2 regions of the Streptomyces sp. NPDC091412 genome follow, and region 2 is predicted to be linked to the other one. Evidence: riboswitches for the same ligand, from Rfam matches in the RefSeq annotation. Region 2 holds a riboswitch; the other holds the start of a gene.
What was found. Region 2 has a riboswitch for fluoride ahead of ACIQMV_RS30560 (inorganic diphosphatase). Riboswitches for the same ligand answer to the same signal wherever they lie in the genome.

Region 1: linked by a shared signal. The riboswitch ahead of ettA (energy-dependent translational throttle protein EttA) and the one ahead of ACIQMV_RS30560 (inorganic diphosphatase) in region 2 are both predicted to bind fluoride.

What each region holds. Positions count from the first base shown of each region.
Region 1 is NZ_JBIVTV010000008.1:124,649-139,465, forward strand. Features, by position in the region: gene ACIQMV_RS21290 (S8 family peptidase) at 1-1,501, shown strand, start outside; gene ACIQMV_RS21295 (inorganic diphosphatase) at 1,629-2,117, opposite strand; gene ACIQMV_RS21300 (hypothetical protein) at 2,487-2,780, shown strand; gene ACIQMV_RS21305 (EF-hand domain-containing protein) at 2,882-3,433, shown strand; gene sufC (Fe-S cluster assembly ATPase SufC) at 3,700-4,485, shown strand; partial or broken gene uvrA (excinuclease ABC subunit UvrA) at 4,947-7,869, shown strand; fluoride riboswitch at 7,888-7,951, shown strand; gene ettA (energy-dependent translational throttle protein EttA) at 7,991-9,658, shown strand; gene ACIQMV_RS21325 (hypothetical protein) at 9,685-10,083, shown strand; gene ACIQMV_RS21330 (sugar phosphate isomerase/epimerase family protein) at 10,325-11,083, opposite strand; gene ACIQMV_RS21335 (hypothetical protein) at 11,445-11,645, opposite strand; gene ACIQMV_RS21340 (metallophosphoesterase family protein) at 11,844-12,869, opposite strand; gene ACIQMV_RS21345 (methylenetetrahydrofolate reductase) at 13,301-14,197, opposite strand; gene ACIQMV_RS21350 (hypothetical protein) at 14,612-14,817, shown strand, end outside.
Region 2 is NZ_JBIVTV010000017.1:57,734-72,550, reverse strand. Features, by position in the region: gene ACIQMV_RS30595 (MFS transporter) at 1-905, shown strand, start outside; gene ACIQMV_RS30590 (NAD-dependent malic enzyme) at 1,082-2,755, shown strand; gene fumC (class II fumarate hydratase) at 2,752-4,245, shown strand; gene ACIQMV_RS30580 (PP2C family protein-serine/threonine phosphatase) at 4,327-5,481, shown strand; gene ACIQMV_RS30575 (LysR family transcriptional regulator) at 5,453-6,337, opposite strand; gene ACIQMV_RS30570 (MFS transporter) at 6,526-7,839, shown strand; gene ACIQMV_RS30565 (IS200/IS605 family accessory protein TnpB-related protein) at 7,819-9,447, opposite strand; gene ACIQMV_RS30560 (inorganic diphosphatase) at 9,871-10,371, opposite strand; fluoride riboswitch at 10,515-10,579, opposite strand; partial or broken gene ACIQMV_RS30555 (FAD-binding protein) at 10,912-11,049, shown strand; gene ACIQMV_RS30550 (CAP domain-containing protein) at 11,266-12,006, opposite strand; gene ACIQMV_RS30545 (Fur family transcriptional regulator) at 12,476-12,913, shown strand; gene katG (catalase/peroxidase HPI) at 12,946-14,817, shown strand, end outside.

The DNA.
Region 1 (14,817 bases), on a different contig from region 2:
CCGGACCTACCTGGCGGACGTGCAGGGCAAGGCGCGCGACGGCGACTTCGAGTTCGCCAGCCTCTGGCGCGCGTACGCCCCGCAGATCGAGCAGTTGTCGGTCGTCGGCGGTGCCGAACTGCACCCGAGGGTGGCGAGCACCGGTTCCGTCAACCTCGACGGAACGGGCGAGGCCGCGCTGGTCGACGCGGGCACCGGCACCCCCGATGAGCTGAGGGCCGCGGGCGTCGCCGGGAAGATCGTGCTGGTCGAGGCCGGCGACGACGGCTACCTGTACAACCTGGCACGTGACGCGAAGGCCGCGGGCGCGAAGGCGGTCATCGCCCACCGCCGCGCCGCGGGCCCCTGGCAGCCGTCGATCGGCTTCGGCCAGGCGCCGGTGCCCTCGCTCGGCATCGAGGCGGACGAGGCCGCTCAGCTGAAGGCCGCCCTGGCCAAGGGCCCGGTGACGCTGCGCTGGAAGGCCACCGCCGTCAGCCCGTTCGTCTACAACCTCGCCTTCCCCGAGACCGGCCCGGTCACCTCGGACCGCACCTACCAGGTCCGGGACAAGAAGCTCGGCACGGTCACCGCGACCTACGAGGCGATGGGCGCCGCGGCGGACTACATGGACACGATGATCATGGGACGGCCGTACGGCGGGGTGTTCTCCGCCGCCACCGACTCCGTCGCCGTCCCCGGCAAGCGCACCGAGTACTACTCGGCGGGCGACACCGCTTGGACCCGCTACCTCTCCTCCAGCTTCCCCTGGGGCGAGCTCATGGCCGACCAGGCGCGCACGTACACCGCCGGCTCGAAGCGGGCGGAGAACTGGTACCGGGGCATCCCGGCCCCCGCCGCCCCGCGCGACGCCGACGGGAAGCTCCAGCTGGCCGCCGAACGGCAGGACAACCTGATCGGCGTGGCACCCGCCTTCTGGGGCGACACCGAGCACATGGGCATCCAGGGCTCCTTCGGGGACATCGGCGGCATGAAGCTCACCAGCGGCGGCAAGGTGATCGGCGAGACCGGTTGGCCGTCCGGGGTCTTCACCGTCCCGGCCGAGGACGCCGCGTACGAACTCACCATGGAGACCATGAAGTTCGGGCAGCCCGCCGCCGTGTGGAAGCGGTCCACCCACACCGAGACGGTCTGGAAGTTCCGCTCGCACCGGGACGAGAACGCCTACTCCCAGGGCGTTCCGCTGCTTTTCCCGGGCTACGACCTGGACACGGACGGGCTCAAGACCCTTCCGGCGAAGGACGGTCAAACGATCGGCCTGAGCGTCACCGGTCACGCGGGCTACACACCCGGCGAGTTGGTAGCCGCCAAGGTCTCGTACTCGTACGACGGTGGTGCGACCTGGACCGAGGGCACCACCTCGCAGAGCGGTGACCGCTGGACCGCGACCGTGAACCACGCGGGCGCGGCCGGCAAGCCGGTCACGCTGAAGACCGAACTGACGGACTCCAACGGCAACTCCGTCATCCAGACCGTGACCGACGCGTACGCCGTGCGCTGATCACGATCACATCCTGACCGGTCCGCCGGGCGGCTTTCCCGTGGGGGGAGTCCGTCCGGCGGGCCCTTTTCCTCGTCGGCCTCGGCGACGCCATCGGGGGGAGCGGGTCGCGCCCAGCCGATGCGGTTCAGTCGATGCAGCCGGTCAGACGCTCGTAGGTGTGGTGGGCGTCCGACAGGAACTCCTCGGCGCCGGCTGCTCCCTCGCAGCGGACGACCTGCCAGGCGCGGCCATGTCCCAGCCGTCGCAGCAAGGCCTCCAAAGCTGCGTCGTCGCAGTGCCAGGCCTGCAGTCCCGGCAGGTCCGTGATCTCCTCGAAGCGCGGGTCGCGGGCTGTCACGCAGACGACTTCGTCGACGGGCTGTCCGTCCACGCTGGCGTGGAGCAGGGCGACCGGCCGGGCCCGTACGGTGCCCGGCAGCGCCGGTTCCTCCATCAGGACCAGCACGTCGGCCGGTTCCCCGTTCGGGGTCAGGCTGTCGCCGACGAACCCCTCTCCGACCGGAAACCCGTCGAGCACAGGGTGGGCCGACGGCCCGGCTGCCGGCCCCGGCTCGTGGTCTGGTGCGACGCGGGAGCCCACGGTCGCTTCCACCTGCACGGTGACCTCCATCATGGCGACCTCCAGTCCTTGCGGATCAGGTACCGGGCAGAGGCCATCAGCGGTGCACGTCCGCGATCGAAGGCGAGCCTCATCGCCTTCCACCATGGTGGGACGCGGGCCTGGATCCCGTCAAAGGAACTGTCCTTGGACCGCCTGAGGAATCGTGGACCACAGGGCCGCGCGACTTGCCGTGCGCACCACCTGCGGGGCGGTCAGCCGGCCGTACCCGACCCTCCGTCCGCCGACGACGTCGGTGGGCCAGTGCACACGCAGGGCGATGTGTCGGAGGCCGACAGCCACGACCCCGGGAGCCCTGGCTCCGGACCGATGGCCGACCCGGTTGCTACCCCTGCCGCCGCGGTGTGCCGGGAAGAAGAGCCGATGCATGCGCAGGGCGCGAACCACTACGCCATCGGGCTGGTGACCGCCGTGCTGACCGGAAGACCGTCCGCAAGCCCAGCCCCGCTGACGTACGCCGTCCGGCGCAGCTCGGGCCGACCACTCGACCGGTCCGGTGCCGCCGGCCTCGGCGCCCGCGTCGACGAACTCACCGCCGGAAACCAGTGCCGCCAAAGCGCGCTGGAGCAGGCCCGGGCCCGCGACGGGGAACCGGCCGGCCGGCTCCGAGAAGCCCGGCACGACCTTGTCGGCGCCCTGACCAGCATCCGCGGATGATCACCAAATCGGGTGGTGACCTGCGTGGTTCCGCGTTCCTTCAGGAGGCCTGCCTCATGCTGAGGAGGCCGCGAGACAAGATCACGGAAAGGGTTCGGCCCATGACCACGACGGTGCAGGACATCATCACCACCAAGCTGGAGCGTCAATTCGACAGCATCGACGCGAACCACGACGGCTATCTCGACTGGTCGGACTACCAGAAACTCGCGGACCGCTACATCCAGGCCTACCGGCTCGACAAGGACGACCGCCGGGCCAGGGCACTCCAGATCTTCTGCCAGATCTACTGGCTGGAGCTGCTGCGTCACGCGGGTGTGGACGGGGACCGGCTCACGAAGGAGCAGTTCGTCACGGCCAACCGTCTCGCGGTCATCGACACCAGCCGCCTCAACGTGACCGAGGGCGGCGGCCATGCGATCTTCGACGTCATCGACGTCAACGGCGACAACGAGATCAGCAAGGACGAGTTCGCCCGCTTCCTGAGGGACGTCTGGAAGAGCGACGCGCCCGACGCGATGGACAGCTTCACCAAGCTGGACGTCGACGGGGACGGTGCGATCTCGCGCTACGAATTCATCCGCGCGGTGCGTGAGCACTTCCTCTCGAACGACCCGGACGCACCCGGCAGCATGTTCTTCGGGCACGTCTGACCCACCCGGCTTCCGGGCGGTCAGTCACCGCCCCGGAGCCTCCCACGGCCGCCCCTGGAGTCCGGTCCCGGCGGGCGGCCGTCGCCATGCGCGCATCCTCCCGTCGAGTCGTCGTAGGCACGACCCTCCGCGGGCATCACCTGCGTGTGGCACGCGGCCACCCGCGCTGTAGCCGGACAGCCGCGGCTGCGCCACGGTGGATGAGCGGGCTGCGCGCCGCCCATGCCATTCCAGGTTGTGAACAAGGTGAGGCAGGTGAGGTGCCCATGGCCACCCTCGACATCCGCGACCTGCACTGTTCGGTCCACACCGACGCAGGGCCTCGCGAGATCCTGCATGGTGTCGACCTGGCCGTACGGCAGGGCGAGACCCACGCCATCATGGGCCCCAACGGCTCCGGCAAGACCACCCTCGCCTACGCGCTCGCCGGGCACCCGAAATATCTGGTCACCTCCGGCAGCGTCACCCTGGACGGCGAGGACGTCCTGGCGATGAAGGTCGACGAGCGGGCGCGGGCCGGGATCTTCCTCGCGATGCAGTACCCCGTGGAGGTCCCCGGCGTATCCATGTCCAACTTCCTGCGCTCCGCCGCCACCGCCGTCCGCGGCGAGGCCCCCAGGCTGCGCGCCTGGCTCAAGGAGGTGCGCGAGGCGATGGAACGCCTCCAGATCGATCCCGCCTTCGCCGAGCGCAACGTCAACGAGGGCTTCTCCGGAGGGGAGAAGAAGCGCCACGAGATCCTCCAGCTCGAACTGCTCAAGCCGAAGATCGCGATCCTGGACGAGACCGACTCCGGTCTGGACGTCGACGCGCTGCGCGTCGTCGCCGAGGGCGTCAACCGCGTCCGCGTCACGGGACAGGTCGCCACCCTGCTGATCACGCACTACACGCGCATCCTGCGCTACGTCCGCCCCGACCACGTCCACGTCTTCGCCGACGGTCGCATCGCCGACTCCGGAGGCCCCGAACTCGCCGACCGGCTGGAGGACGAAGGCTATGAGGCATACGTGAAGGGCACGGCGCGAGACGGAACGGCCCATCCAGCCGTGTGACCGCAGCGGTGGCCCCGGTAGGGGGCAACCCCGGCGACCCAGCGCACGGCATCGGCGGTCCCGGCGCTGGGCCGTGCCGGCCCTCTACTGGAAGTCTGCGAAGACCGCTCGTACGGTGAACAGGAGACGGACGGTGGTGGGGCCCACCGCCAACCGCGGCCACGTCGCCGCCGACGGTCCCTGCCGACAGGTGGGGAGGCGTGGAATGACCGCACCCACCACCCGAAGCAGGGGCACTTCGCCGCCCGCCGAGCCGCCGGACGGACCCGTCGTTGTGATCAACGGCCCGCGCATCGTCCGCCACTCCGCCCTGCCCCGGCCAACCGCCGGGGGCGCCCCGGTCGCCCTGCTCGGGCCTCTGGCCGGCAGACGCCGCGCACCGACGTCCGCGAGGTCCACGCCGTGCGCGGCGTCTCCTCGGTAACCCACCGGGGCGAGGCGATCGGCACAAGGAGGCGGAAATGCCCGACCGGCTGGTGGTCCACGGGGCGCGGGAGCACAACCTGCGCAACATCGATCTCGACCTGCCCCGCGACAGCCTGATCGTCTTCACCGGCCTGTCCGGCTCCGGCAAGTCCAGCCTGGCCTTCGACACGATCTTCGCGGAGGGGCAGCGGCGCTACGTCGAGTCCCTGTCCGCGTACGCGCGCCAGTTCCTCGGCCAACTCGACCGGCCGGACGTGGACTTCATCGAAGGCCTGTCCCCCGCGGTGTCGATCGACCAGAAGACCACCACCCGCAACCCGCGCTCCACGGTAGGTACGATCACCGAGGTTTACGACCACCTGCGGTTGTTGTACGCCCGTGCGGGCGTCCCGCACTGCCCTACCTGCGGCGCGCGCGTCGACCGGCGGACCCCGCAGCAGATCGTCGACCAGATCCTCGCCCCTGCCCGTCGGCACCCGCTTCCAGATCCTCGCCCCTTTGGTACGCGGCCGCAAGGGCGAGTACAACGAACTGTTCAGCAACCTGCGCGGCCAGGGCTTCTCACGGGTGCGGGTCGACGGAGCGGTGCACCGGCTCACCGAGACGCCGGCCCTGACGAAGCAGCGCCGGCACCGCATCGAGTGCGTGGTCGACCGGCTGGCCGTCAAGCCGGGCGTCGCACGCCGCCTCACCGATTCGGTGGCAACCGGCCTGCGGCTGGCCGAGGGGCAGGTGATCGTCGAGTTCCTCGACGAGCCGGAGGAGTCGGCGGTCCGGGAACGGATCTTCAGCGAGTATCTGGCCTGTCCCAACGGTCATTCGCTGACGGTGACGGAGCTGGAGCCGCGGACGTTCTCCTTCAACTCGCCCTACGGGGCCTGCCCGCGCTGCACCGGACTGGGCGTACGCACCGAGGTCGACCAGGACCTGGTGGTGCCGGACGACACGCTGTCCCTGGCCGACGGGGCGATCGCGCCGTGGGCGGGCCGGCAGACCGAATACTTCCAACGGCTGCTGGAGTCCGTGGCCGTCGCCTGCGACCTGCCGCTGGACACACCATGGCGAAGGCTGTCGGCCGGGCAGCGCACGGTGGTGCTGTACGGCACGGACGAGCCGGTCCACATCAGCTACCACAACCGGTTCGGCCGGGAGCGCAGCTACTGGACGCGGTACGAAGGTGTGATCCCGTTCCTGGAACGCCACGTCGCCGAGGCCGACTCGGACTCGGCCTACGGCCGCAGGCGGTACGAGGGCTACCTGCGGGAGGCCCCCTGTCCCGCCTGCCAGGGCACCCGGCTCAAGCCGGAGATCCTCGCGGTCACCCTCGAACACCGCGAGCTGGGCGAGCGGTCCATCGCCCAGGTGGCGGCCCTGTCCGTACGGGACTGCGCGGACTTCCTGGCCGGACTCGTGCTGGACCGTCGCCGGCGCCTGATCGTCGGCCGGGTCCTGAAGGAGCTTCAGGCGCGATTGGGCTTCCTGCTCTCCGTCGGCCTGGACTACCTGGCGCTGGACCGGGCCGCGGCCACCCTGTCGGGCGGGGAGGCGCAGCGCACCCGGCTGGCCACACAGATCGGCTCCGGCCTGACCGGGATGCTGTACGTGCTGGACGAGCCGACCATCGGGCTCCACGCACGCGACCACCAGCGCCTGCTGGACACCCTGCTGAGACTGCGCGACCTGGACAACACGTTGATCGTCGTCGAGCACGACGAGGACACGATCCGGGCCGCCGACTGGATCGTCGACCTCGGCCCCGGTGCCGGCGAGCACGGAGGCCACGTCGTGCACAGTGGCCCGCTCCCCCAACTCCTGGCGGACGAACGGTCGCTGACCGGGGCCTACCTGTCCGGGCACAGGCAGATCCGCGTTCCTCCGGTACGCCGCCCGGCCTCGCCCGACCGGCAGCTGACGGTGGTCGGTGCCCGGGAGCACAACCTGTGCGGCATCGACGTATCCTTCCCGCTCGGCTGCCTGATCGCGGTCACCGGCGTGTCCGGCTCCGGCAAGTCCACGCTCGTGAACGACATCCTCCACCCGGCCCTCGCCCGTCACCTGCACGGCGGCCGGACCGTACCGGGGCATCACCGCAGGCTGCTCGGCGCCGATCTGGTGGACGCCGTCGTCCACGTCGACCAGTCACCGATCGGCCGTACCCCGCGCTCCAACCCGGCCACCTACACCGGTGTGTGGGACCCCATCCGCAAGCTGTTCGCCGCCACCACCGAGGCGAAGGTCCGCGGCTGGCAGGCCGGACGGTTCTCCTTCAACGTCAAGGGCGGCCGCTGCGAGGCGTGCGCGGGTGAGGGCACCCTCCGTATCGAGATGAACTTCCTGCCCGACGTGTACGTCCCCTGCGAGGTCTGTCACGGCACCCGCTACAACCGTGAAACCCTCGAGGTGCGCTACAAGGGCAGGAACGTCGCCGAAGTGCTGGACATGCCGATCGAGCAGGCCGCCGAGTTCTTCCACCCCAGTACCTCGATCCACCGGCACCTGCGCACTCTGGTCGACGTGGGCCTCGGCTACGTACGCCTCGGCCAGCCCGCTCCGACCCTGTCGGGCGGCGAGGCCCAACGCGTCAAGCTCGCCGCCGAACTGCACAAGCGGTTCACCGGCCACACGCTGTACATCCTCGACGAGCCCACCACCGGCCTGCATGTCCACGACATCGCCAAGCTCCTCGATGTGCTCGGCCACCTGGTCGACAAGGGCAACACGGCCGTCGTCATCGAACACAACCTGGACGTGATCAAGACCGCGGACTGGGTCATCGACCTCGGCCCCGAAGGGGGCATGGCCGGCGGCCGGGTCGTCACCGAGGGCACCCCCGAACACGTGGTCACCGTGGAGCACAGCCACACCGGCCGCGCGCTGCGCCACGTGCTTCCGCCTCGGCAGCCTGTACGGCGGCAGACGGGCAGGACGCGATCGGCCACGGCAGGCGTCTGGCAGTAGGCGGTGCTCCGGCGCACCATGGAGGTGGGCGATGAGGCTCGCCCTCGACCGCACGTCCCGTGCTGATGGCCTCTGGGAACACCAGCCGCCGCCCGGCGGCCCGGCCACGGAGGCATCGGGGATGTACGTGTACACGATGCGCAAGGCCCGCATGGCCCATGGTGACAAGGTCATTCTCGACGACATCACCCTCGCCTTCCTCCCCGGCGCCAAGATCGGCGTGGTCGGGCCGAACGGCATGGGCAAGTCGACCGTTCTGCGGATCATGGCCGGCCTCGAGCGGCCGACCCACGGTGAGGCGTTCCCAGCGCCCGGGACCAGCGTCGGCATCCTGGAGCAGGAACCACGGCTCGACGACACCACCGCCGTCCAGGGCAATGTCGATCAGGGCGTGGCGGAGATCCGCGGCATGCTGCGTCGCTACGAGGAGGTCACCGGCCGCCTCGGCGAGACCGGGGGCGACGAGACGCAGCGGCTTCTGCACGAACTCGGCGGCCTTCAGGAAGCCCTGGACCACGCCGGTGCCTGGGACCTCGACTCCCGCCTGGAGCAGGCCATGGACGCCCTGCGCTGCGCTCCGCCCGACTCCCCCGTGCGCGAACTCTCCGGCGGTGAGCGGCGCCGCGTCGCGCTGTGCCGGCTGCTGCTGTCCCAGCCCGACCTGCTCCTGCTGGACGAGCCCACCAACCACCTGGACGCCGAATCCGTGGCCTGGCTGGAACAGCACCTCGCGGACTACCCCGGCACGGTCGTCGCCGTCACCCACGACCGCTACTTCCTGGACAACGTCGCCCAGTGGATTCTGGAGATCGACCGCGGCCACGCCTACCCCTACGAAGGCAACTACTCCACCTACCTCCAGGCCAAGGCGGCCCGCCTGCGGGTCGAGGGCCGCAAGGACGCCAGACGCCAGAAGCGGCTGGCCGAGGAGCTGGCGTGGATACGCTCCGGCGCCAAGGGGCGGCAGGCCAGGTCCAAGGCACGCGTGCAGCGTTACGAGGAACTGGCGAACGAGGCTGCCAGGACGCGCAGGCTGGACTTCGAGCAGATCCAGATCCCGCCCGGTCCGCGCCTGGGCAGTCTGGTCCTGGAGGCCGACCACGTCGCCAAGGGCTACGGCGACCGGCTGCTGATGGAGGACCTGTCGTTCTCCCTGCCGCGCGGCGGCCTGGTCGGGGTGCTCGGCCCCAACGGCGTCGGCAAGACGACCCTGTTCCGGATGATCGTCGGCGAGGAGCGGCCCGACAGGGGCACACTGCGGATCGGCGACACGGTGCAGATCTCCTACGTCGACCAGAACCGCGCTGGACTGGACCCCGGCAAGGCGGTGTGGGAAGCCGTCTCGGGCGGCCTGGACCACATCCACGTCGGCAGCATCGACATGCCCTCACGCGCCTACGTCGCCGCCTTCGGCTTCAAGGGCGCCGACCAGCAAAAACCGGTGGGTGTGATGTCCGGCGGCGAACGCAACCGGCTCAACCTCGCGCTCACCCTCAAGCAGGGCGGGAACCTGCTGCTGCTGGACGAGCCGACCAACGACCTCGACGTGGAGACGCTGGCGTCACTGGAGAACGCCCTGCTCGACTTCCCGGGGTGCGCGTTCATCACCGCGCACGACCGCTGGTTCCTCGACCGCATCGCCACCCACGTCCTCGCCTGGGAGGGCGGCGCCCACTGGTTCTGGTTCGAGGGCAACTTCGCCGACTACGAGGCCAACAAGCTCGAGCGGCTGGGTCCGGAGGCGGCCCGGCCGCACCGGGTCACCCACCGCCGCCTGGTCCGCGGCTGACGACCGCGATCGACTGGAGCCCCGCAATGACAGAACTCGATCGCGAGGCGGTCGCCGCGGTCCGCATGGCCCAGATCACCGTCCTCAACGCGAAATGGCACATCTGCGAGGAGCAGGCCGTGAAACGGTTGGCCCGGGTGTACGGCCTGGCCTGTACCCCGCTGTTCCCCGGACACCCGGTCATCCAGGTCGTCGCCTGCGACGGACGGCTCCTCGGCCGGGCCCGACGGCACCACGGCGGCCATACTGCCCGCTGGGTCGCCGTCCCGGTGGGCAGCGCCCGCGAGACCGGCGCCTACCGCACCCTGCACGGAGCCGCCCGCGCGCTGGCCCGCCACCACGGCATACGCCGCCACCGGGTCACCGACTGCCGCGCCTTCGTCGGCAGTGCCACAGCCACTGTGCCCTCGCCTTGGTTCACCTGACGAGGGCGGGGCGCGACTCCCCGCGTGCTCGGCTCACACCGAACCCCCGGTTCCGCTGCCACTTCTCCGAGGACGTCGGGCAGACCGAACTCCTCGCCGGATGGATCCGCCGCAACTTTCCGGGTACCGCCGGCCGGGAACGCTCCCGCGCTCACCTGACGGGCGAGGCTGCCTCCCTCGTCCTCCTGCAGGTCGGCCGCGTCCGGGCCGAACTGCAGGAACGGCTCACGGAGAGCCTTTGTCAGGACCTCTGAGCGACTCCGCCGGGGCCGTGGCCGTTGCCCGGAGGGCCTACGCGGATCGTGCGGAAGTAGTCGTAGGACACGTGGGCGGTGCGGACCGGGTCGGGCTGCTGGTCCCTCTCGATGATGTAGTGGTGATGGGGCAGTTGCCGCAGGTTGGCGAAGATGCCCGCGAAGTCGATCTCGCCCTCTCCCAGGTCGGTCTCGATGTTGTTCCACGGTGCGCCGTCCTTGACGTGCAGCATCGGGAACCGCTTCTCGTACGACCTGAGGTAGGGGGCCGGGTCCGCGCCTGCCCGCAGGATCCAGTAGAGGTCCATCTCGAACCAGACCAGATCCGGGTCGGTCTCCTCCAGCCATACGTCGAAGAGAGTCTGGCCGGTCTGCGGATCCGCGTGGAACTCGTTGTCGTGCAGGTGGGCGTACCAGCGCAGTCCACGGGCCCGGGCAGCCTCGCCCCACTGGTTCATCTCCCGCGCCATCGCGCGGTAGCCCTGGGCGGTCTGCGCACCGTCCATGTAGGAGACGCCGACGTACTCCTGTCCGAGCGCCACGGCGTTGTCGAAGGTCTGCTGCGCGCGGGCGCCCCGGAAGTCGCCGGGATTGTGGTGACTGCCGATCACCCGCAGCCCGTTCGCATCGGCGATCCTCCGGAACTGCTCGGCAGTGCGGCCGCCGTAGGTGTAGGCGGGCTCGATCTCGGCGTAGCCCGCGTCGGCGATCATCTCGAGTGTGCCCTCGGGATCGACGGCGAGCATGTCGCGCACGGTGTAGAGCTGGAGACCGATACGGCCTGCCGGAACTCGTCTGCCCGCTCCGGGAGACGGAGCCGCCTGCGCCGACCAGGCCTGCGATCCGACGGCCAGAACGGCGGCGGAGACCGCTGCTCCACGGAGGAATTGACGGCGACCGTGTGACTTTCCTTGAGCGGAGTTCATCTTTGTCCCTCTCTCAGCGAAAGTTGAGAGGATGCTAGGGACATATCAACCGCTTACACAAGGTCTTTGACATCGCCCGCTCATAAGTCGCCGTGGGCTCACTGCGTGCGCAGCTGACCGTCACTGATGCCCAGTTGCTCGGGAACTGACGGTCAGCGGGCCAACTGCCCCGTACGAGACGTCACTCCGCCTCGCTTCGCGGTCGGCGGCGGCGGATGTCGCGGACCAACTGCCAGACGGTGGTGACTTGCAGCAGGCATGCCAGCGCGACCAACCATGCCGGCTCATCTCCAGCCAGATACGCCCGCGACGCACCGATGACGAGCATGAGGCAGACCAGAGCACCCAAAGCCGATACAGCCAAGCTGACTCGATCGATCATCTGAAAATTGTCATGGACCAGTCGCCTCGATGCCAAATCCGCACTCCAGCCCAGAGCGCGGCACATGACGTCCTCGCCTGTATCGCCGGCGACAGCAGTGAGGCGTGGTCGGAACTGACCGCTTCGGTCATCGGTGAGCACGTGTGAACCGCGGCCGGGCAACGTCGCCGGGCCCTGGCGGCGTTGCCCGGTCCGGGGTCAGATCCGTGTGGCAAGCGGGACGGTGATCTGCTTCATCCAGCTGCCGGTCGCGAAGTCACGTGCCTTGATGACGACGCGGTCGCGGTACACGTCCACCTGGAGTCCCTGGTTGAAGTGACCGGGGACCGTGACCTCGCCGCCCTGACCGTTGTCGGCGAAACCGGTCTGCACCGCACCGGTGTTGACCACCGAGAAGCCGTCGAGGTTGGCGGTGCCGGGCACGATCCGGCGCACGTACCAGTCGGACAGGGTCAGGTCCCAGTGGGTGTGACCGCTGAAGAGGAACACATCGCGGTAACGCCCGAGGAGACCGAGGAGGCGGTCGGGCTGGAGGTAGTCGCTCGTGTAGATCTTGCTGCGGGTACCGGAGACGGTGTTGGGCAGCGGATGGTGGGTGATCACCATGACCGGCTTGCGGCGCCGTGACCAGTACTGCAGTCGGTCCTCGAGCCACTGGAACTGCGCCTCGCTGATCCACACCTCGTCCCACAGGGAGTTGTCGTGGTACTTCATGTAGCGCTCGGTGCCGATGGTCAGGACCGGGATGCCGCCGAACGTCGTCTCGGCATAGATCGTGGACCGTTTGGCGAAGTTGTAGAAGCTGCGGAAGAGGGATTCCTCGGTGGTGCCGTTGGGCCAGGTGCTCTGGGCGAGGGTGTCCGGGTCGGCCCACTTGGGGACGTAGAACTCGTGGTTGCCGATGGCCCAGGCGACCTCACGCGGCTTCGGGCCCTGGTCCAGGATCTTCCGCACCTCGGCGTATTCGAAGTCGTAGCCGCGCGGGGTGATGTCCCCGGCGACGGCCATGCCCGAGGAGTGCGGGTTGGTGGCCCTGATGTCCTTGAGCGCTTCGGCGAAGTCGCCGAGGTCGCCCTGAATGTCGCTGATGACGTTGAACGTGGTGACAAGCCCGCCACCGCCACCGTTACCGCCGACGGCCGGCGCGGCCTCGGCGGGCACCTGGGCGAGGCCTCCGAGCACCAGGGCTCCTGCGGTGGCGCCCAGCAGGGATCTGCGTTCCACGGTCTTTCCTTTCGGCTGTCGCGCGGGACACGGGACACCAGTCCCGCGCGATGGACTAGACCCGTTATCAATACGCGATCAAGCGGGCAGGCAGGTGAACGCCCCTCGACATTTCGCCCGTGGCCGCCAGTCACGCGGATCCGGCCGAGGTCGGGGTGGTGGGGCACCACGGCCACGACGTCGAGGTCGAGTTCACCGATCGAGTTACGGAACAACAGGTCGCTCAGGCAGTGCGCGAACTTACTCACCATGATGAGGGCCGACGGCCGGCGCGCGCTGTCGGTGAGCCGCCAGGTCATGTCGGATTCGTCGGCGACAAGCCCGGCCCTCCGCCGCAGGGCGTCCAGGTCGAGGACCGTGCCGTCGGCGTGGGCGAACTCGACCCGCATGAGGGCCCTGCGCGCCGAATCCGGTGGGATGTGCGACCCGAGTCAGGACAGACGGGCCAGCCAGGCCTGCCGCCAGGCCTCGGTGCTGTCGAGGTCGTTGAACGTGAACACGTGGAAGCCCTGCAGGCGGTTGCCGGACATGCCGAAGGCGGGCGTCAGCCGCTCGATCAGCTTGTTCGGGCTGTAGCCCCCGGGCAGGAAGAAGCGCCAGAGCATGTTCTGCTGCTTCTTCAGGAAGCGGGCCGACTGGCCCAGGCCGAGCCCGGCCGAGACACGGATCAGCTTCTGGCGGCTGATCGCGCCGGGAATGCCGACCCGGACGGGCAGATCGACCCCGAATGCCTGCGCTATGCGTGCCCAACGGATCGTGGTGTCGGCATCGAAGCACAACTGGGTGATGACATGGCTCGCGTAAGGCGCCTTGGCCCGGAGCGCCTTCTCGATCAGCTCGTCGCTGATTCTGCCGTGCCCCTCGGGGTAGCCGCCGATCCCGATGGACGCGAAAGTCCGCCCGACGGGCTGAAGGCCCTCAAGCAGGCTCAGTGCGTCCGGGAAGGAACCGGCCGGTTCGGGGGCGTCGCCGGCGATGACGAAGAGCCGATCGACACCGGAGTCCCGCAGTCGCGACACGATGTCGGCGAGGTGTGCCTCATCACGCACCAGGCGCGCCGCTATGTGTGGGGCGACGCTGTAGCCGTGCCCGCTGAGCCGAGCGGCCAGCCCGATCGTGGGCCCCAGGCCTTTGGCCTCGGTCGTCGTCACCGTGAGTGCCACGTCCTTCGGGACATGGGCCAGTACCTTCTCCTCCGCGCTTTTGAACGGCAGGATCTCGTACGAGGCGTTCCGCAGCGCGTCCGCCAACGCCGCTTTCGCCGGGCGGGCGAAGAAGCCGCCGGCGGTTCGGGAGGCCGGGTCCTGCGCGGTTCTCGCGGGCGTCATCACATGCTCCGTTGGTTGGTGCGGCGAAGTGGACATGAAGGGGCTGCGCGACCCTGCCTTCTTTGCGTGTGCCTGTGCGTGCGGCGCATTCCGTGCAGGTCTGACTCAGAAGCTCCCGCAACGCCGGAAGTCCACACCTCACGGCGGCTCACGCGGATGACTTCATCCGCCCTCGGCGACCGTCGCGACCGGACCGGGACATGTGACGTAGAAGAAAGCAACATAGGGGCAATGCGGGCGTAGCTGACATTCGCAGCCCGGACGTTCCGTGGGGCTGCCGAGGCGGACTCTAATTCCTTTGCCGCGCCGAACGCGAAACCGCAGGATGCCAGCACCGATCACGTCAGAGGTGACCGTTGGATCACCTAACGTTTGGCAGCAGTGATGTCGACGCACCCTGCCGGAAGGAAGGCTGTGGGCACCTACCGACAGACCATCGTGGACTTGGACGCCTCAGCGGAAGAGGCCGTCGCGTGGAGCCGACGCGGCAGGAGCTGGCTGGAGGCGGAAGGGTTCATCCGCCCGGTGCCGTGGCGGGGCGGTGTGGCCCATCTGGCCGGACCGCGGTGGAGGGAGGCCGCCGATCCAGTTTCTTGGGACTGGCGTGCCAGGATCAAGGA
Region 2 (14,817 bases):
CCGTCCCGCTGGCGCTCGTGGTCCTCGGCGAGAGCTCGCTGCCCCGAACCCGGCTGGACCTGCCCGGCATGCTGCTCGCCACCGCCGGACTGGTCGCGATCGTCTGGGGGATCGTCAACGGCGAGCCGGAGGGGTGGAGTTCGGCCAGGATTCTGTCGGCGTTCATCGGCGGCGCGGTGCTCCTGGCCCTGTTCGTGCTGTGGGAGCGGCGTGCCGAACACCCGCTGCTGCCGCTGTCCTTCTACCGCGACCGCGCCTTCGTGTTCTCCAACATCGTCTCCGCGGCCATGTACTTCGGCGTCTTCGGCTCGATCTTCCTGCTCGCCCAGTTCTTCCAGATCGCACCCGTGCGCACCCCGCTGGAGGCCGGTGTGCTGACCCTGGCCTGGACCCTGATGCCGATGTTCGTCGCACCGGTGGCGGGCGCCCTGACCGACAGGGCGGGCGGCGGCCGGCTGATGGCACTCGGTCTGCTTCTCCAGGGTGTCGGACTGGCCTGGATCGACCTGGTCGCCACCGCCGACACTCCCTACTCGCAGGTGGTCGGCGCCATGATCATCGCGGGTACGGGGATGGGCCTGGTCTTCGCGCCGACGGCGGCGGTCGTACTCGGCTCGGTGGACGCGCGCCACCGAGGCAAGGCCTCCGGAGCCAACAACACCGTCCGCGAGATCGGGGGCGCCCTCGGCATCGCCGTACTGAGCAGCGTCTTCGTCCACTACGGCAGCCCCCGCAGCGCCCAGGACTTCGTCGACGGCATGCGCCCGGCGATCTGGATCGGCGTCGCCGTGGTGCTCGTCGGCGCACTGTGCGCCCTGGCCATCCCCCGGAGGGTGACGGCGAACAGGACCCCCGCCGCCGAGGAACGGGAGAGCGAGCGGACTCCGAGCCCGGCCGGCACGTGAACTCGACCGCTGCTCCCCGGACTTGGCGTGCTCAACGGGCATCCGCAGGGGAGACCCGCTCAAGATCGACGAGCGCCGGTGGGAGCTGTGTGCGCACGGTGGAAGTACCGGCGGGTGACTGTCCCGGTGCGGAGTCGCCGAGCCGCGCGCACCGTTACGCACATGGGGAAAGCATCATGACCAAGAGCACCGTGCGGACTTCCGCCCCTCCGAGCGCCCTGGCGGATCCGCTGCTGAACCACGGGGTGGCGTTCACCCAGGCGGAGCGGGACGAGCTGGGCCTGACCGGGCGACTGCCGTCGGGGGTGCTGACACTCGAGCAGCAGGCGCGGCGCGCCTACGACCAGTTGCAGGCCCAGGGCGGCGACTTGGCCAAGAACGTGTTCCTGGAGCAGCTCCACGACCGCAACGAGACCCTGTACTACCGGGTGCTCACCGATCACCTGGTGGATCTGCTGCCCATCGTGTACGACCCCACGGTCGGCGAGGCGATCGAGAAGTACTCCCACGAGTACCGCCGCCCCCGGGGTGTCTTCCTGTCCGTCGACCGCCCGGAGGACATCGAGAAGGCCTTCGCCACGCTTCGGCTCGGGCCCGAGGACGTGGACCTGATCGTGTGCACGGACGCGGAGGAGATCCTGGGCATCGGCGACTGGGGCGTGGGCGGCATCCAGATCTCGGTCGGCAAGCTGGCCGTGTACACGGCGGCCGCCGGCATCGACCCGCGCCGCGTCATCCCCGTGTCGCTGGACGTGGGCACGGACCGGGCGTCCCTGCTGGACGACCCGCTGTACCTGGGCAACCGGCACCACAGGGTGCGCGGCGCCGGCTACGACGCGTTCATCGAGAGGTACCTGCGGACCGCGTCGTCGATGTTCCCCGGCGCGCTGCTGCACTTCGAGGACTTCGGCCCCAGCAACGCCCGGCGGATCCTGGAGGCCTACGGCGGCACCTACCGGATCTTCAACGACGACATGCAGGGCACCGGGGCGATCACTCTGGCCGCGGCGCTGTCGGCCGTCAAGGTCAGCGGTGTGCCGATGCGTGAGCAGAAGCTCGTGGTCTTCGGTGCCGGCACCGCCGGTGTCGGTATCGCCGACCAGTTGCGCGACGCCATGATCCGTGACGGCGCGAGCCGCGAGCAGGCCACCGCACAGGTGTGGCTGATCGACAAACAGGGCCTGCTCACCCGTGACATGGCCGATCTGCGCGACTACCAGCGGCCGTACGCGCGCGATCCGGCGGAGGTCGCGGGCTGGGCGGGTGACGGCGGCGCGATCTCCCTGCTGGAGACCGTGCGCCGGGCCGAACCGACCATCCTGCTGGGCACCTCCACCGTGCACGGGGCGTTCACCCGCGAGGTCGTCGAGGCCATGGCCGCCGGCACCGAGCGGCCGGTCATCTTCCCGATCTCGAACCCCACGTCGCGCATCGAGGCCGTGCCCGCCGACGTCATCGCCTGGTCCAAGGGCAAGGCCCTGGTGGCCGTCGGCATCCCCGCCGCGCCCGTGGACTACGGCGGAGTGACCTACCGCATCGCCCAGGCCAACAACGCGCTGCTGTATCCCGGCCTGGGTCTGGGCACGATCGTCTCCCGCGCGTCGCACGTGACCGCCGGCATGCTGCTCGCGGCCGCGCAGGCGGTGGCCGACCAGGTCGACGTCTCCGCGCCGGGAGCCTCGCTGCTCCCGCCGGTGGAGAACCTGCGCGAGTCGTCGGCGCTCACCGCGGCGGCCGTGGTCCGCGCGGCCGTCGGCGAGGGCGTCGCCGCCCACCAGCCCGCCGACCCCGACCGGGCGGTCCGCCACGCCATGTGGCAGCCCGTCTACGCGGGCGGAGCGGACTCATGACACCGCCCGGCGCCGGCGCGACCCCGGACGGCGACGCCCGGGACGACCACGCCCCGAAGATCCGCGACATACCCGTCGGACTGCACGCGACCGGCACTCGGCGGGAGACCGACTCGATGGGCGCCGTCGACGTCCCGGCCGACCGCTACTGGGGCGCGCAGACCCAGCGCTCGCTGATCCACTTCTCCATCGGGGACGACCGGATGCCCAAGGCCGTCTACCACGCCTACGGCTACGTCAAGAAGGCCGCCGCGATCGTCAACGGGCGGGCCGGACGGCTGCCGGCCTGGAAGGCCCGCCTGATCGAGAAGGTGGCGGACGAGGTCATCGCCGGCGAACTCGACGACCACTTCCCGCTGTACGTGTGGCAGACCGGGTCCGGGACGCAGTCCAACATGAACACCAACGAGGTGATCGGCAACCGCGCCATCCAACTCGTCGGCGGCGAACTGGGCAGCAAGACACCCGTCCACCCCAACGACCACGTCAACATGGGGCAGTCCTCCAACGACACCTTCCCCACCGCCATGCACATCGCCGCGGTCAAGGCCGTCCGCGAGCGCCTGCTGCCCAGCGTGCGGGAACTCCGGCAGGCGATCGAGGCCAAGGCCGAGCAGTGGCACGACGTGGTCAAGACCGGCCGCACCCATCTGGAGGACGCCGTGCCGCTCACCGCCGGACAGGAGTGGTCCGGCTACGCCCACCAGCTCGAGCAGGCGGCCGGCCGGCTCACCGGATCCGCGGAGGGGCTGTACGAGCTGGCCATGGGCGGCACCGCGGTCGGGACCGGGCTCAACGCCCCGCCCGGATTCGGCGAGCGGGTCGCCGCCGAGATCGCCTCCGCGACCGGCCTCCCGTTCACCACTGCCGAGAACAAGTTCGCGGCCCAAGGCGGTCTGGACGCCATGGTCGGCGCCTCGGCCGGGCTGAGGGCGCTGGCCGTGCCGTTGATGAAGATCGCCAACGATATCCGCTGGCTGGCCTCCGGACCCCGCTGCGGCCTGGCGGAACTGAGCCTCCCGGCGAACGAGCCGGGCTCCTCGATCATGCCGGGCAAGGTCAATCCGACCCAGTGCGAGGCGATGGTCATGGTCTGCATCCAGGTGCTGGCCGAGGACACCGCCGTCGCCTTCGCCGGCTCACAGGGCAACTTCGAGCTCAACGCCATGCGCCCGGTCGTCATCAACAACTTCCTGCACGCGGCCACCATCCTCGCCGACGCCTGCACCAAGCTGCGCCAGTACTGCGTCGAGGGCACGCGGCTCAACCGCGACCAGATCGACAGGTACGTCGACCGGTCACTGATGCTCGTCACCGCGCTCTCACCAGTCATCGGCTACGACAAGGCCTCGGCCATCGCCCACAGAGCCGACGACGAGGGCACCACCCTGCGCGAGGCCGCACTGGCCTCCGGCTACGTCACCGCCGAGGAATTCGACCGCGTCGTCGACCCGGCCGCCATGGTCGGCGCGGCCGGGCGGCACGGGTGAACACGCCGTCACGCTTCGGACCCGCCCGCCGGACGGGAGATCGCCGGGCCAGGTTTCGCTCGGCTGGGGCACATTGGAACCATGCACATACGGCAGCGCCTCGACCGGCCGCGGCAGCTGTGGCGCTCGCGCCACGCGCTGGTGGCGATTCCACTGGTGCTGATCGTCGCGATCACCCTGGGGGACATCCACTCGCCGGAATCCGTCCACCTCGGCCCGCTGCTCGTCGTGGCCCCCGCCATCACCACCTCGTTCGGCGGTTACCTGCTGACCGGACTCATCGGGGCGCTGGCGGTGGGAGCGGAGGTGATCATCGCGGTGGTCCAGGGCGGAGTGGGCAGCACCAACCACATCTCGCAGCTCGTCGCGCTCGCGATCCTCTCGGTCTTCGCCATGGTGGTGTGCTTCTTCCGGGACCGGCAGAAGGCGGAGCTGGCCCAGGTGCGGTCCGTGTCCGAGGCCGCCCAGAGAGCTTTGCTGCGCCCGCTGCCCGACCACCTCGGCGACCTGCACATCGCCTCCTCGTACCTGGCGGCCGAGAAGGAGGCGTGCATCGGCGGCGACCTGTACGCGGTGACGCGCACCGGAGACCGTACACGGGTGATCGTCGGCGACGTGCGGGGAAAGGGGCTGGCTGCGATCGGGGAGGCGGCCACGCTGCTCGGCTCGTTCCGGGAGGCCGCGCACCACCACGCCACGCTGCCCGCCCTCGCGGAGGCCCTGGACCGCAGCGTCTGCCGCTACCTCACCGAATTCCCGGAAGCGGACGGGGAGGCCCAGGAGCACTTCATCACGGCGCTGCTGCTGGAGATCCCCGAGCACAGCCCCGTGGCACGGGTCGTCCACTGCGGGCACCCGCCGCCTTTCCTGATCAGGCACGGTGACGTCATCTCCGTGACGAGTCCCCGCCCGGCGCCTCCGCTGGGCATGTCGGGACTCCGGCCGGACGCCTATGACACGCATGCCTTCTCGTTCCACCCCGGTGACACCCTGCTCCTCTACACCGACGGCGTCGTGGAGGCCCGCGACCGCGGCCGGGTCTTCTACCCGCTGCGGGAACGGGTCGCGCAGTGGACCAAGTGCGGACCCAGGACACTGGTGCAGCGCGTGGAACAGGATCTTCTCGCCCACACCGACGGGGCTCTCGGTGACGACGCCGCCATCCTCGCCATCCGGCGCGCGCCCGTGCCGCACACCGGCCTCCACCTCAGTCATCGGGTGCACGAAGCAGTCTGATGTGGCGCAGGAACGCGGCGACCGCGGGAGACAGGTCGCCGCGCGGATGGACGACTCCGACGGTCCAGGCCGGCGCGTGCGCGGTGAAGGGGCGGACCGGGAGTTCCGGGAACCGGGCCGCGAGCGACGGGGGCATGATGCACACGCCGAGGCCCTGACGGACGAGATCGGCGGCCGCGAGCAGGTCGTTCACCTCGAACGTGACGGCGCGTTCCAGGGACGCCGCCCGGAAGGCCCTGTCGACCTCGTGCCGCACCGCCCAGCCCGGAGAGAAGTCCACCAGCGGCAGCCCGGCGGCCTCGGCCAGGGTCACCGGACCCTCGGACGGCGGACCGTCCGGCGTCGGCGCCGTCACCAGGACCATCTCCTCCCGTGACAGCAGCCGGGTCGAAAGACCACGCGGCACCGGGGTGTCCAGAGCGGTCACGGCCAGGTCGACGGCACCGTCGCGCAGCGCCCGCGGGATGTCCGCGGCCGGGGCCTGGCGCAGCCGCACCACCACGCCCGGATGCTCCCGGTGGAAGTCCGCCAGTGCCGTCGCGAGGCCGCCGTGCAGCCCTTGCATCACACCGATCGTGATCTCCCCGTGCAACTCGCCCTGCGCGAGGTCGACGGCGGCCCTGGCCTCCTCGGCAGCGCGCAGGGCGGCGCGCGCGGCCGGCAGGAAGGCGCGCCCCGCGGGGGTCAGCGACACCCGGTGGGTGGTGCGGTGGAACAGCGCCGCGCCCAGTTCGCGTTCCAGGGCGCGGACCGCGCTGGAGACCGCTGACTGTGCGACGTGCAGCCGCCGGGCCGCGGCGCTGAACCCGCCTTCTTCGGCGACCGCGACGACGACCTTCATCTCCCGAAGATCCATGGCCGGCCTTCCCTGGGCCATCTCCCGCACAGATAACCGCCATCTTGGATTATCTCCGCACAACGGGAAAAAACGGATCCGCCGGGTCGTTGGCATCAGAAGGCGGTGAACGAGGCGAACGAAGGACCGAGGCCGTTCCACCGCCGCCGGAATCCACCGTCGAGACAGTCGAGGACGGGAGTGCTCTCATGCCGCCGACGTCGGCCACGGGTCCGCGTACGGACCGCGCGTCCGCCCCGAAGACCCGGGCGCCCGAGCGTCCGGACACCGTGTTCCGGTACGGCGCGGGGTTCTGGACGGTCGCCGCGGTGTTCGTGACCGCGATGGCGTTCTCCACCGTTCCCACACCGCTGTATCCCCTGTACGAGGCCCATGACGGGTTCTCCACGTTCACGGTCACGGTCGTGTTCGCCGCCTACGCAGTCGGAGTGCTGATCAGCCTGCTGCTCGCCGGGCACGTCTCGGACTGGCTGGGCCGCAAGAAGGTCATGACGTCGGCCCTGGCACTGGAACTGCTCGCCGCCGCCCTGTTCCTGTCCGCGCCGGCCCTGCCGGTACTGGTCGTCGCCCGGCTGGTCACCGGTCTCGGCGTCGGCATACTGACGGCGACCGCCACCGCCTATCTTCAGGAACTGCACAGCGCCCACCGGCCCGGCGCCTCGACACGGCGGTTCGAGATCGTGTCGACCGCGGCCAACATCGGCGGACTCGGCCTCGGACCCATCGCCGCCGGAGCGCTCGCCCAGTACCTGGGCGCGCCGCTCCGGCTGCCGTACGCGGTCTTCTTCCTGCTGCTGCTGACCGGCGCGGCCGCCATAGCGCTGATGCCCGAGACCGTCGACAAGCCCGCGGTCAGGCCGGCCTACCGCCCGCAGCGGGCCGGGATCGCCCTCGGCGACCCCGGATTCCTCGCCGCCGCGGCGGCCGGGTTCACCTCCATGGCCGTGTTCGGCCTGTTCACCTCCGTGGTCCCCGGATTCGTCGGCGGGACCCTGCACCACCCGTCCCGGGCGCTCGCCGGACTGGTCGTGTCCGCGGTGTTCGCAGCCGCGGCGGCGGCCCAGACGGGCACCGGCCGGCTCGGCGCCCGGGCGCGTTGGCACATCGGGCTGCTCGCCCAGGCCGTGGGCATGGCCGTCCTCACGGTCGGCATCCGCCTCGCCAGCCTGCCCGTGTTCCTGCTCGCCGGGATCATCGCCGGGGCCGGCGCGGGCGTCCTGTTCAAGTCCGCCGTCGGCCAGGTGGCCGGCACGGCGGCGCCGGCCCGGCGCGGCGAGGCCCTCGCCGGTCTGTTCCTCGCCTCCTACCTCGGTCTGGCACTGCTTCCCGTCGGCCTCGGCGCGGCCAGCCGCACCATGAGCCTGTCCGACGCGACGACGTGGTTCACCGTCGTCGTCCTCGCGCTGCTCGTCGCCGTCGCCGTACGCGGTCGCCGCCAGGAACCCACCGCGGCCGGCGACGGAACGGGCGATGAACCGTTCCTATGGACTGAGCGGGAGTGAGTCCTGGGTCCAGGGCTCGTGCTCAGCCGTGTGTCCCGAACGGTTGTGGGCACACTGGTCGCCCGCTTTCGCTCCGCATTCGGCGCCGGCGGATCGTGTCCGTGGTCCGGGAATGCGGGGGTGGGGTCCCTCACGCCCCGGGGTGCCTGGTCGGGCCTGGACGGTCCGATGCCCCACCGCATCGCTCCGGTGCGGTGGGGGCGGTGCCGTCCGTCGCCTGATCGGGCATCCCAGGGCGCGTCGTCCGATCGCCACGGCGGCAGCATCGTGCCGCGTGGCCTTCCTGTTCTTGCTGGTGAGGGGTTTCTGCCAGTGCTGGGCGCCCCAGCGGCTGGTGTAGGCCGGGTCCACCGCTACGACGGCGACGCCCAGCTCGGCCGCCATGGACACCAGCCTGGCGCGCAGCCGGGCGGTGGGCAGGCCGGAGATCAGCTTCCGGAACCGCTTCCTGTGGCCGTGCTTCTCCCGGGTCTTCTCCGCGGCGAAGTCCAGGTCCTCGACCGCGAGCGCCAGACCGTGCCGCGCGGCCCAGTGCAGCAGGCGGATGAGGGCGTGGCGGACCTGCGCGTCCCGATGGCCCGCGGTACCGGTGAGGGTGTAGTCGAAGCGGCGGGGCACGCCGGTGGGGTTGCCGTGCTGATCCAGGCGCCAGGCGGCCAGGTGGTCTGCGTTCATGTCCACCCCGACCAGTCCGCCCGCACGTACAGACTCCAACGTCAGGGTCCGCACAGGCGGGTTCTGCCAGGAGGCGGTCACGTACCAGCGGTTGCGGCCGGTGTCGTAGTGGATGCGGTAGGCCACCGCACGGGCCGCTGCGACGCGGTCGGCCCACTGCTCGCCCCGGTGCCGAAACGACACTCGCGCGGCGAGCACGTACCGGCCATGCGGCGCGTTGGCCAGGTAGGCCAGCGCCGCCGGAAGCCGGATACTCACCTCACCGCCGGGGCTGACGCGGATCGTCTCGTTCCCGTACCGCTTCCCGGACTCACCGTCGGCCTGCAGGAACCACCGCTCGGCCTGCCACCGCAACCGCCAGCCGGCCTCGGTCAGCCCGGCGGCCTTCAGGTGGTGCCGAGTGCGCGCCAGCTTCTTGCCGCCGCGCACCACCCGCACCTGCCCGGCCTCCCAGTCGGCCCGCTCACCCTCCAGCCGGTCCTGAAGCACGTGCAGGCGTCGGGACTTGGCGAACCACTCCTTTCGGGAACGGTAACCGCCCGGCGCCCTCTTGGAGCCCTTCGCGCCGATGGGCTGGGAGAGCCGGTACGTGATCGTGTCGACGCCTGCCCGCAGACTCTGGATGTGGGCGAGCTGTCCGCGTCGGGCCAGCGCCCACTGATCGTGCGTGGCCTTGGTGATACTGCCCGCCCACCGCGACGACGACTGGCCGGTCAACGCCCGCTTCCGCCGCGCCCACTGCTCACTGTCATGGCCCAGCTCCGCCGCACAGCGCACCTTCAGATCGCGGGAGGCCAGCGAGCCGAGCAGACTGCCGACCTGGCGCAGCACCGCCTCGTCCTGCCCACTCAGGCCCTTGAGACTGGAGCGGATCGCCACTCCGGACGGGCCAGGCACCACGAACGGCGCTGATACCTCCCGCAACCCGCCCATGACCTCACCCCCGCCCGATGCTGAAGAACCCGTCACCGCATCCAACGACCACCCCCGGCCGAAGGTCACGCATTCGAAACCAGAACCCCTGCTCGCCCTACCACGCACTGCCGTCCCACACCGCGCACCGCAACTGCGACGCTCACTTACGCACACCAGAACGTTCCCAACCACTGTCGAACGACAGCAGTTCACAACCCTGCCGGGCAGCGCCCATGGGCACCCCTCGGCTCTGGATCGTCGGCCACGACCGGGCACACGGCAACCACCGCCCGGACGGCGCCGAGCAACGGGCCCGCGACACGACTCGGACACGGAACCGGACGACATGCTCACCGCGCGGTGGTGACGTGTGCCGAGCCCGTGCGAAAGCCTGTGAGGGACCCCTGTGTGAGACCTCTTCGGATCCTTCGGAAGCGTTCCTCAGCCGTGGACGGGCGCCTGCTCGCCGGTGGCACGGGCGCGGGAGGCTTCGATCTCCGCGTAGGCCTGCTCGCGGCCCTCCCAGTGCGAGCCCTCGACGGACTTGCCGGGTTCCAGGTCCTTGTACACCTCGAAGAAGTGGGTGATCTCCAGCCGGTCGAAGAGGGGGATGTCGTCGATGTCCTGCACGTCCGCGTACCGCGGATCGTGCGCGGGGACGCAGAGGATCTTCTCGTCCGGGCCGCGTTCGTCCTTCATGGCGAACATGCCCACCGCCCGGCACTCGATGGTGCAGCCGGGGAACGTCGGCTCGCCGGTCAGCACCAGCGCGTCCAGCGGGTCGCCGTCGCGGCCCAGCGTGCCGTCGATGTAGCCGTAGTCCGCCGGATACTGGGTGGAGGTGAACAGCAGCCGGTCGAGCCGGATGCGGTGCAGTTCGTGGTCCATCTCGTACTTGTTCCGGGACCCCTGGGGGATCTCAACGATCACGTCGAACTCCATGGTGTCCTCCTGGTGGCGGAAGCCGTCTCGCCGTGCGGCACCAGGACGTGCGGCCGTACGTGCCGGGCGGGCATGGGCGGACCGGGCCGTGGCCGGGGAGAGAGGGTCGGTCGGCGTGGGCATCGTTCCTCCTGGTCACATCCGTTGGACCAGGGACCGTCAGCGGCGTCATACCGCGGTTTCGGTGAGCCCCATCACCGACGCTCGGCGCGTTCTGCGGGTGCCCGGCGGATCGCCGTGGCCGGCATCCAGCGTACGCCGCACAGGCCTCGTCGACACCGCGACCAGGTCGGCGACGCCGCGCGTCACGCCGGGCACGCGTTCCCGAGCGCCCTCCATGGCGTAGCCCCGACCCCGGGCGGCGGCGATCCTCTTCATCGGCGGCCCGTCCCTCCACCGGACATCGGCCGCGCCGCCCCGCACAATGCTCCCGATCATGCCGGTCCGGGTTCTGGCCACCCCTGGATGCGCATCGCGGTCCGCGTGGCGCGCGGAAGGCCGCTGCGGGCGGCCGGGGGCGGCGTACCCCTCGCCGGTCTTGGGCCGGGGATCGTCCTGGACGAACTCAACCGGCAACTGGCCGGTTACCGCCTCCAGTTCGGTCTCGAACCGTCGACGCACACCTACTGCGCGCCGGGCGGCATGATCGGCAACAACTTCTGCGGGGCGTCCGCCGAGGTGCAGGAGTTCCTGCCCGGCGACCGTGACCGCGGGACCGGCCCCCGCACACGGCGGGTGGTGACGGCACGACCCCCGACCCGTCGGCCGGCGCGGTCCGGCGTGAGTGCCGTGACGCGTCGGCCGACGTGGCCGCCGAGGGGGGGCGGAAGAGCGGCGTCTAACGCCGACCGGCCATGGCGGCCGGGAGCGCCGCTCGCGCCGTCTCGGCGCAGGTCACCGGGCGGCTCCGAACTCCTGGGTCCAGTAGTTGCCGGGCTGGGCGAGACCGACGCCGATCTCCTTGAAGGAGCAGTTGAGGATGTTCGCCTTGTGGCCGGCGCTGGACATCCAGCCCGCCATGACCTGCTCGGGAGTGGCGTAGCCGTAGGCGACGTTCTCGCCGTAGGTCTGCCAGCTGTAGCCGGCGCGCGTGATGCGGTCGCCCGGGGCGGAGCCGTCGGACCCGGTGTGCGACATGTTCTGGTGGGCCGCCATGTCCTCGCTGTGTGCCTGGGCGGCCTTGGTCAGCTTCTCATTCACGGTCAGCGCCGAGCAACCGACCTTGGAACGCTCGGCGTTGACGAGTTCCACGACGCGAGCCGTGGCCCCGGACGACGTGCTGGTGTCATTGGACGCACTCGGCTCGGCGGGCGCACTGGCCTCCGGCGCGCTCGGCTCGGCGGGCGCGGCGGAGGCCGGCGCGTTCGGTTGGCTGGGGGCGGCCGGCTCGGCCGGGGACTCCGGCGAAACGGGGCTGACCGGGGAGACGGGGTTGGCCTGCCGGTTCCAGCCCGGGTGGCCCTGCCGGTTCCAGCCGTGGTTGCCCTGCTGGTTCCCGGCGCCGTAGGAGGGGCGCTCTCCGGGGGCGGACGGCTGGTTGCAGGCCAGTGCGGTGGAAGGTATGGCGACGGCGCCCGTGGCGACGGCGGCGACGACTATGCGCCGGTAGTGCTGCTTCTTGCGGTGCGTGCCCATTGCGTGACCTCGCTCGGGGTGGGGGGTCGTCATTCTCTGGACGGCTCCGCAAAGGGCGCAAAGGGCCCTTGTTACTACTTGACCTCGTACTTTCGCGAGACCCTTGCGAAAGCGAATGCAGGCGTGCTGCTCCCGGCCGCCGTGGCCGCCGGATTCCTGGCACGCCGTCAGAAGGCCCCGGGCGGCGCGGGACGAGCGAGGGCGGCGGGGGAGGGGGGTGCCGCCGGGCCCGTAATGACGCGCTCTGCACGAAGACGGACAAATCCCATATGTCGCCGGAGCGGCATCTACTAAGCGGCCCGCTTAGTTACGGGAATGATGTGAGGGATGTCACGGAATAACGGTTTCGTGACCATGTTCCACGTGATGCGTCGCCGGGTCCCGTGTGATGCGAGGGGGCGCGGCGACACGCTCGACCTTCACCCCTCGTTTTCTTGAGTCGTTCGTGTTTACGGCGTAGGTTCGGCGCATGACCGGACCTCGGACCGAGTCCACAGCAGGGGAGCTTCGTGACGCCGGCCTGCGCGTGACCGCCGTGCGGGTGGCACTGCTCGAGACCGTACGGGCAGGTGATCACCTCGATGTCGAGGCGATCGCCTCCGGGACGCGCGAGCGCGTGGGTCACGTCTCCCTGCAAGCCGTCTACGAGGCGCTGCGCGCGCTCACCGCGGCGGGGCTCGTGCGCCGTATCGAACCGGCCGGCAGTCCGGCCCGGTTCGAGGGGCGCGTCGGGGACAACCACCACCACGTCGTGTGCCGCTCGTGCGGTGTCGTCGCCGACGTCGACTGCGCCGTCGGCGACGCTCCCTGTCTGGCCGCGTCCGAGGACCACGGCTTCTCGATCCACGAGGCCGAGGTCAACTACTGGGGCCTGTGCCCCGCCTGTTCCACCTCCGGCAGTACCTGAGCTCGCGATCCGCCCAGTCCGGAAGGAAGACCATGTCCGAGAACCCCGATGCAATCGTGACCGACGCGAAGACGGAGGGCACAGGCGGCTGCCCGGTCGCGCACGGTCGTGCGGCGCACCCCACCCAGGGCGGTGGAAACCGCCAGTGGTGGCCGGAGCGCCTCAACCTGAAGATCCTTGCCAAGAACCCCGCGGTGGCCAACCCCCTCGGCGAGGACTTCGACTACGCCGAGGCGTTCAAGAGCCTCGACCTCCCGGCCGTCAAACGGGACGTGGCCGAGGTGCTGACCACTTCGCAGGACTGGTGGCCCGCCGACTTCAACCACTACGGCCCCTTCATCATCCGGATGGCGTGGCACAGCGCCGGCACCTACCGGATCAGCGACGGCCGGGGCGGCGCCGGTGCCGGCCAGCAGCGCTTCGCACCGCTCAACAGCTGGCCGGACAACGGGAACCTGGACAAGGCCCGCCGCCTGCTGTGGCCGGTGAAGAAGAAGTACGGCCGGAACCTCTCGTGGGCCGACCTCATGATCCTCGCCGGCAACGTCGCCCTGGAGTCGATGGGCTTCAAGACCTTCGGGTACGCCGGCGGCCGTGAGGACGTGTGGGAGCCCGAGGAGGACGTCTACTGGGGTCCCGAGACCACCTGGCTCGGCGACGAGCGCTACACCGGTGACCGCGAGCTGGAGAACCCGCTCGGCGCGGTCCAGATGGGCCTGATCTACGTCAACCCCGAGGGCCCGAACGGCAATCCGGACCCGATCGCCGCGGCCCGCGACGTCCGTGAGACGTTCCGCCGGATGGCGATGAACGACGAGGAGACGGTCGCCCTGATCGCGGGTGGCCACACCTTCGGCAAGACCCACGGCGCGGGCCCCGCCGATCACGTCGGCCCCGCCCCCGAGGGCGCCTCGATGGAGGAGCAGGGCCTGGGCTGGCGGAGCACCTACGGCACCGGCAAGGGCGGCGACGCGATCACCAGCGGCCTGGAGGGCATCTGGACGGACACGCCCACCACCTGGGACAACAGCTTCTTCCAGATCCTGTTCGGCTATGAGTGGGAGCTGTTCAAGAGCCCGGCCGGCGCCTACCAGTGGCGGCCGAAGGACGGCGCGGGCGCGGACACCGTCCCCGACGCCCACGACCCGTCCAGGCGGCACGCGCCCACGATGCTGACGACGGACCTCTCGCTGCGCGTCGACCCGGCCTACGAGCCGATCTCGCGCCGCTTCATGGAGAACCCGGAGGAGTTCGCGGACGCCTTCGCGCGCGCGTGGTTCAAGCTGACCCACCGCGACATGGGTCCGGTCGTGCGCTACCTCGGCCCGGAGGTTCCGGCGCAGACGCTCCTGTGGCAGGACCCGCTGCCGGAGGCGGAGTACGAGCAGATCGACGCCGGGGACGCCGCCGAGCTCAAGGCCAGGATCCTCGAATCGGGTCTGTCCGTGCCGCAGCTGGTGTCCACCGCGTGGGCGTCGGCCTCCACCTTCCGCGGCAGCGACAAGCGCGGCGGTGCCAACGGCGCTCGTATCCGGCTTCAGCCGCAGAGCGGCTGGGAGGTCAACGACCCCGACGAGCTGGCGACGGTGCTGCGCACCCTGGAGCAGGTCCAGGAGTCCTTCAACGCCGCCCAGAGCGGCGGCAAGCGGGTCTCGCTGGCCGACCTGATCGTGCTCGCCGGTGGTGCGGCCGTCGAGAGGGCCGCCAAGGAGGCCGGCTTCGACGTCGAGGTGCCCTTCACCCCGGGCCGCGTGGACGCCTCGCAGGAGCAGACCGACGCGGAGTCCTTCGCCGCGCTGGAGCCCACCGCCGACGGCTTCCGCAACCACTACGGGAAGGGCAACCGGCTGCCGGCCGAGTACCTGCTGCTCGACCGGGCGAACCTGCTGACCCTGAGCGCCCCC